DNA from 3 places in the Arthrobacter zhaoguopingii genome. Region 1 is predicted to be linked to each of the others. Evidence: riboswitches for the same ligand, from Rfam matches in the RefSeq annotation. Region 1 holds a riboswitch; each other region holds the start of a gene.

Region 1 (2,258 bases):
GCGGGACCCGACGTAGACCGCCACGCTGGCCTGCCGGTCGCGGGTGAGTTTTTCGAAGACGACGTCATTGAGTGCGGTGACGTCCATGCCGATGCCCCAGCCGGTCTCCTGGGCGGCGTCCGCGCGGACCTCGGGCGGCTCCGTCGTCGGCCCCCGCTCATAGTGAAGCAGTGCGCCGAGTTCCTTGGGGATCCGCAGCGGCCGGCTTGAGCGCATGGTGAGGGTGAGGCGCCGCTCTTCAAGTGCCTCGTTCGCCATGACCGCGTTGAGGGCTTCAATCAGGTGCTCCGGTTCTACCTCGGTGAGGAAGCCCACCCGGCCCACGTTGACTCCCAGGATCGGAGAGTTTGAGGCCTGCGCCACTGCAACCCCGCGCAGGAAGGTGCCGTCGCCGCCGATGGTGACAACGAGGTCGAACGTGCCCGGCGGGGAGTGCTCGATCCTCAGGTGTCCGTGTTCGTCCGGAGACCAGACGTCGATCTCCGCGACGTCGATACCGTGCTCCCCGGCCCACGCCGTCAGCCCTTTGGCCGCCTCGATGGCCCGCCGTTTGCCCCCGTGCACCACGAGCCCCAGCCTGCGTAATTCCACCGGCAGCTCCTTCGATTCGTCCGCGTGAGCAAACCTTACCTGCAATGCCGCGACCCGCAACGACACATTTCTTGGTTCCCGCGCCGCGTCCCTGTCAGACTCGGGGGGAACCATCCCGAGCGGCCGAGAGATCTGGCTCTATGACGCCGCAGCAACCCTGGCCAGCGCCTCCAGCGCTGACAGTAGGGTGCTACCGCCAGAATCGATGGAGGAATAATGAGCACTGCCGATTTTTCGCAACCCCTGAAGTTCGCCTACTGGGTGCCGAACGTGAGCGGCGGGCTCGTCGTCTCAACGATCGAACAGCGCACCGGCTGGGACTTCGAGTACAACCGGAAACTTGCGCGGATCGCCGAGGACGCCGGGTTCGAGTACGCGCTGTCCCAGACCCGGTATTCCGCTTCCTACGGCGCCGACAAGCAGCACGAAGCCACAGCCTTCTCACTGGCCCTGCTCGCGGCGACGGAAAAACTCAAGGTCATTGCGGCCGTCCACCCGGGCATGTGGCATCCGGGGGTGCTCGCGAAGTTCATTATCACCGCAGACGTCATCTCCAACGGCAGGGCGGCGGTCAATATCGTCTCGGGCTGGCTGAAGAGCGAATTTACCGGCTTTGGACTCCCCTGGCTGGAGCACGACGAACGGTACGTGCGCACCGAAGAGTTCATCCGCGTGCTGCGCGGCCTGTGGACCCAGGAGCACTACAGCCAGGCCGGAAAGTACTACAACATCACCAACTTCACGCTGAGCCCGGCGCCCGTCGAGGTGCCCGGACGGGCACACCCCGAGATTTTCTTCGGCGGAAACTCGACGGCGGCACAGGCCACCGCCGGCCGGGTGGCCGACTGGTACTTCTCCAACGGGAAGGACCTCGAGGGCTTCCGGGAGAACATCGCCGGCGTGCGGGCCTCGGCAGCCGCGGCCGGGCGGCACCCGCGCTTCGGCCTCAACGGGTTCGTGATCGCCCGGGACTCCGAGAAGGAGGCCCGCGAGACCCTCCGCGAAATCGTCGCCAAGGCGCACCGGCCGGCCGTCGAAGGGTTCCGGGACGCAGTCCAGGAGGCCGGCCCCTCGACCCGTGACGGCAAGGGCATGTGGGCGGACTCCACCTTCGAGGACCTGATCCAATACAACGACGGCTTCCGCACCCAGCTGATCGGCACTCCCGAGCAGATCGCCGAGCGGATCATCGAGTACAAGAAGCTGGGTGTGAACCTGATGCTCACCTGCTACCTGCACTTCCAGGAGGAGGTCGAGGCGTTCGGCCGGGATGTCCTGCCAATCGTCCGCGCGCTCGAGGCGGACCTCGCGGACCGGGCCGGCCTCGACTTCCACCTCCCCACCCCCTCAACCGTGAAAGCAGGGCTCTGATGGCCGAGCGAACCTTTGGATTCCGGACGCGGGCGCTCCACGCCGGCGGTACCCCCGATGCGGCGCACGGCGCCCGTGCAGTCCCCATCTACCAGACGACGTCGTTCGTCTTCAAGGACACCAACGACGCCGCCAGCCTCTTCGCGCTCCAGAAGTACGGCAATATCTACTCCCGGATCGGCAACCCCACGGTTGCGGCGTTCGAGGAGCGCATCGCCTCCCTGGAGGGCGGGATCGGCGCGGTGGCGACGGCGTCGGGCATGAGTGCCGAGTTCATCACCTTCGCTGCACTGTGC
Region 2 (2,258 bases), on a different contig from region 1:
GACGCCGTCCCGGGTGTGCTGGCGGTACAGCCCCTCAAGGGTCCTGCCGATGGAGGGCTCGTTGAACGCCGGGACCACCACCGCGAGCCGTGCGACCACAGCGTTCCCCTGGACGGCTATTCCCCGTGCGGACTAGAACTCGATCTTGCCGTTGCCGGTGTCGAAGGTGACCGACATGAGTCCCGGCGTTCCGTTCGGGGCGATCCACTTCACGGAGACGTCCCCCAGCGGCGCCTCGACGGGAGTGCCAAGCCATTCGGTGACCCGCGCGCGCGATCCGGCGATGGTCAGGGAATCGAGGCGCACCGTCGAGGGGCGGGCGTTTGAGGGGTGCAGCGCCTCGGTCCCGTCGTCCCACCGCAGCAGGTACGGAACCTGGGGGTCGGCGATCAGGCCCTTGATGCCGATCTGCTGCCAGGTGAGCTCCTGGCCGTCGGGGAACTTTCGGTTGCCCGGCACCGACTGGCGCCCGAGCCGTTCCTCGAACGGGGTGAGGTCGTCGACCGCCACCACCCAGCCCATCCAGCCGCCGCCGGCCTCGGAACGCGCGCGCACGGCCTGGCCGAACGGTGCCTTGTTGGACGCGGGATGGTCGAGGACCTCGACCACCTCGACATACTGGCCGTTGGCCAGGGGCACAATCATGTTCCGGGTCCCAAAACGGGGGTGCACACCACCCTTAACCGCTTCAACGCCCAAAGCTGAGGAAATCCGGTCCGCAGTGGCGGCCAGTCCGTCGGGTTCGCAGGCATAAGATACATGGTCCAAGCGCATGGCTACATAGTGGCACTTTGTGATCCGCGTCTCGACTTAGGCAGTCCTTACTTAACGCGGAGTCACAAATTGCCCCCGCCGCGGGTTTCAGCTTTCATGGGGAAAAGGTCATGAGTGCCAGCACACAGCCCCGGCTTGCTGGCCGGCAACCCTCCACCGCGGCGGGGTGCCCCGGGTGAAGACCTGGCGGAGCGCCACACGGCGCTGCGCAAGCGCGGGTCCCCGCCGGCGGTTTCCGGCGGCGGACGGGCCCCTTCATCGACAGGGAACGCCATGTCCAGCAACTGGTCCTTCGAAACCCGCCAGATCCACGCGGGGCAGACGCCCGACGCCGCCACGGGGGCACGGGCGCTGCCCATCTACCAGAGCACGTCCTTCGTCTTCCCCAGCACCCAAAGCGCGGCCGACCGGTTCGCGCTGACCGAGCTTGCCCCGATCTACACGCGCATCGGCAATCCGACCCAGGAGGTGGTTGAGGCCCGCATCGCCTCGCTCGACGGCGGGGTGGGTGCCCTGCTGCTCGCCTCGGGGCAGGCGGCCGAAACCTATGCGATCCTCAATCTCGCCGAGGCGGGCGACCACATCGTCGCAAGCCCGAGCCTCTACGGGGGTACCTACAACCTCTTCCGGCACACCCTGAGGAAATTCGGCATCGAAACCACCTTCGTGGAGAACCCCGACGACCTGGGGCAGTGGCGCGCCGCCGTCCGGCCCAATACCAAGGCGTTCTTTGGCGAGGTCGTCTCAAACCCCCGCCAGGACGTGCTCGACCTTGAGGGGATCAGCGCGATCGCCCACGAACACGGGGTCCCCCTGATCGCCGATGCGACGGTGTCCACGCCGTACCTCATCCGCCCCATCGAGTGGGGCGCCGACATCGTCGTGCACTCCGCCACCAAGTACCTTGGCGGTCACGGCACCGCCATCGGCGGCGTCATCGTCGACTCGGGCCGCTTCGACTACGGCCGGGACCCGGAGAAATTCCCGGGTTTCAACACCCCCGATGAGAGCTATTCCGGGCTGGTGTACGCCCGGGACCTCGGCGTCGGAAGCGCCCTGGGGGCGAACCTCGCCTTCATCCTGAAGGCGCGCGTCCAGCTGCTGCGCGATCTCGGGTCCGCAATCTCCCCGTTCAACGCCTTCCTCATCGCCCAGGGGCTCGAAACGCTCAGCCTGCGGATGGAACGCCACATCGCCAACGCCCGCGCCGTTGCGGAATGGCTCGAGCTCCACGACGACGTCGAATCGGTCGCCTACGCCGGCCTGCCCTCAAGCCCCTGGTACGAGCGCGGGCTGAAGTACGGGCCGAACGGCACCGGCGCCATCGTGTCCTTCGACATCGCGGGCGGGATCGAGGCCGGCAGGCGCTTCGTCGACGGCCTCGAACTCCACTCCCACGTGGCCAATGTCGGCGATGTTCGTTCCTTGGTGATCCACCCCGCCTCCACGACCCACAGCCAGCTCGGCGCCGAGGCACAGCTGGC
Region 3 (2,258 bases), on a different contig from region 1:
CAGGGAGCTCCGGAGCCGTCGTCGGCGTCTGGACCTGCGGTGCCGTCGTGGCCGGCGCGGGGGTTACCGAGGGGGGAGCCGAGCGTGTCGGCGGGTTCTCGAGCATCTTGGCCGGGGCCTCGGCGGCGCAGCCGGAGAGGAGGAAGAACGCAACCGCCGCAGCAGCCAGGCGGCTCCTGCGGCGGTCGCCGGAAGAACTGATCATGCGTAGGACGATATCCGATTCAGTTCGACAGTGGGCGGTCAGACGCTGTCGGTGCTTCGGCGGCGGACCAGGTAGGTGCCACCGGCTGCCACCGCAAGGACGAGGCCACCACCGAGGACGAGCGTGCCCGTGCTGTCGTTTGCGGGCTCCTGGGCGACGCCGGTGCCCACGCCGCCGACGGGCATCGTCGGAACCTGGGGTGGTGTCGTCGGTGCCGGCTGGTTGTTCTCCATGATGATGCGCTCAACGATGCTGGCGTCGTAGGCGGGGGTGCCGGCAGCATCGCAGCCAAAGCCGTCGTTGTCGGCGTCCAATTTCGGCTGGTAGCCGGGCGTGCCCGCCGGGATGTTGTAGACGCCTACCTGCGCCGCAGCATCACAGTTGGCGAAGGGCAGTGTCACGGCAGCCGAGGCCGGTGATGCCGAGAGTGCAGTGAAGCCGGCCGCAGCGGCAACGGCAAGGAGTGCTGAGCTCTTTTTCACTTTTATCCCCATAACTTTAGTTGTGACCAGAGTTTTCCCTGTGACGGGACATCCAGAATTCTAAGCACCCTGCATATTCCTGGGGAAGTATTTCCACCGTCCCGATATGTCTCGATGAACTAGTGATTCGGCCTGCTAAGCCTCCATGACTTACTGTGACGAACCGTTCTCGACTTCCCTGCCCGATCGCCCGTAGGGTCAAACCCAGAATCAAGAGTTCCAACGCAAAACCCTGGTTTGTTGGACGGCAACCCTCTCGCTGTAGCGGGGTGCCCCAGGTGAGGATTCGGCCCGGCCGGCGCAGATGACCGGAGGGCAAGTACGGCACTTCCTCCTGGTTGTGCCCTGAACGAGGGTTCTTTTGCCATGTCCTTATCCCCGCACGCCTCCAGCTCACCCCGCCAGATCCGCTTCAACGCCTTCGACATGAACTGCGTCGGCCACCAGTCCCCGGGGCTGTGGCGCCACCCGGAGGACCAGTCCTGGCGGTACAAGGACCTCCGCTACTGGGCCGACCTCGCTCGGACGCTCGAGAAAGGGCTGTTCGACGGCATCTTCATCGCCGACGTCCTCGGCACCTACGACGTCTACGGCGGCTCCAATGAGGCAACGCTGCGCCAGGGCACCCAGACCCCGGTCAACGACCCGTTCCTTCTGGTCTCCGCCATGGCGCTGGTGACCGAGCACCTCGGGTTCGGCGTCACCGCCGGCACCGCCTACGAGCACCCGTACCCCTTCGCCCGCCGCCTCTCCACCCTCGACCACCTCACCAACGGGCGGTTCGGGTGGAACGTCGTCACCGGGTACCTGCCCTCGGCGGCGCGGAACCTCGGGCAGACCGACCAGCTCGAGCACGACGAGCGCTACAACCACGCCGACGAGTACCTCGAGGTGCTCTACAAGCTGCTCGAAGGCTCCTGGGAGGACGACGCCGTCGTCCGCGATCCCGAAAGCGGGGTCTTCACCGACCCCGCGAAGGTGCACGGGATCGGCCACGAGGGCAAATACTTCACGACGCCGGGAATCCACCTCAGCGAACCGTCCCCGCAGCGCACCCCGGTGATCTACCAGGCCGGCGCCTCCCCGCGGGGGATCGCCTTCGCGGCGGGCAATGCGGAGGCCGTCTTCGTCGGGTCGCCGACCCGGGCGATCCTCAAGGAAACCGTCACCAAGATCCGCGACGCCGTCGAGGCCGCCGGACGCGACCGCTACTCCGTGCGCATCTACACGATGCTCACCGTCATCACCGACGAGACCGAGGAGAAGGCGCACGCCAAGCACGAGGAGTACAAGAAGTACGTCAGCTACGAGGGGGCGCTCGTGCTGCTTTCGGGCTGGCTCGGCATCGACCTGTCGGTGTACGACCCGGATGAGCCCCTGGGCAATGTGAAGTCGAACGCCATTCAGTCGGCCGTGGCGAACTTTTCCAAGGTGGAGGACGACGGCAAGCCGTGGACGGTGCGCGACATCGCCGAGTGGGCGGGCATCGGCGGGCTCGGTCCGCGCGTCATCGGCTCTGGCGCGCAGGTCGCCGAGGAGCTCCAGGGGTGGGTGGAGGAGACCGACGTCGA

The links. A riboswitch is a leader RNA that binds a small molecule or an ion and turns the genes downstream of it on or off. The one in region 1 is predicted to bind S-adenosylmethionine.
Region 2: another riboswitch for S-adenosylmethionine. It lies ahead of GVV77_RS02020 (bifunctional o-acetylhomoserine/o-acetylserine sulfhydrylase); the one in region 1 lies ahead of sfnG (dimethylsulfone monooxygenase SfnG).
Region 3: another riboswitch for S-adenosylmethionine. It lies ahead of GVV77_RS00260 (LLM class flavin-dependent oxidoreductase); the one in region 1 lies ahead of sfnG (dimethylsulfone monooxygenase SfnG).

What each region holds. Positions count from the first base shown of each region.
Region 1 covers NZ_WIAE01000003.1:142,629-144,886, forward strand. Annotated here, with positions in the region: gene GVV77_RS05780 (NAD(+)/NADH kinase) at 1-591, opposite strand, end outside; SAM riboswitch class I at 699-803, shown strand; gene sfnG (dimethylsulfone monooxygenase SfnG) at 808-1,962, shown strand; gene GVV77_RS05790 (O-acetylhomoserine aminocarboxypropyltransferase/cysteine synthase family protein) at 1,962-2,258, shown strand, end outside.
Region 2 covers NZ_WIAE01000001.1:460,773-463,030, forward strand. Annotated here, with positions in the region: gene GVV77_RS02010 (glycosyltransferase family 2 protein) at 1-99, opposite strand, end outside; gene GVV77_RS02015 (VOC family protein) at 133-774, opposite strand; SAM riboswitch class IV at 881-995, shown strand; gene GVV77_RS02020 (bifunctional o-acetylhomoserine/o-acetylserine sulfhydrylase) at 1,048-2,258, shown strand, end outside.
Region 3 covers NZ_WIAE01000001.1:53,953-56,210, forward strand. Annotated here, with positions in the region: gene GVV77_RS00250 (class F sortase) at 1-205, opposite strand, end outside; gene GVV77_RS00255 (excalibur calcium-binding domain-containing protein) at 244-687, opposite strand; SAM riboswitch class IV at 896-1,015, shown strand; gene GVV77_RS00260 (LLM class flavin-dependent oxidoreductase) at 1,054-2,258, shown strand, end outside.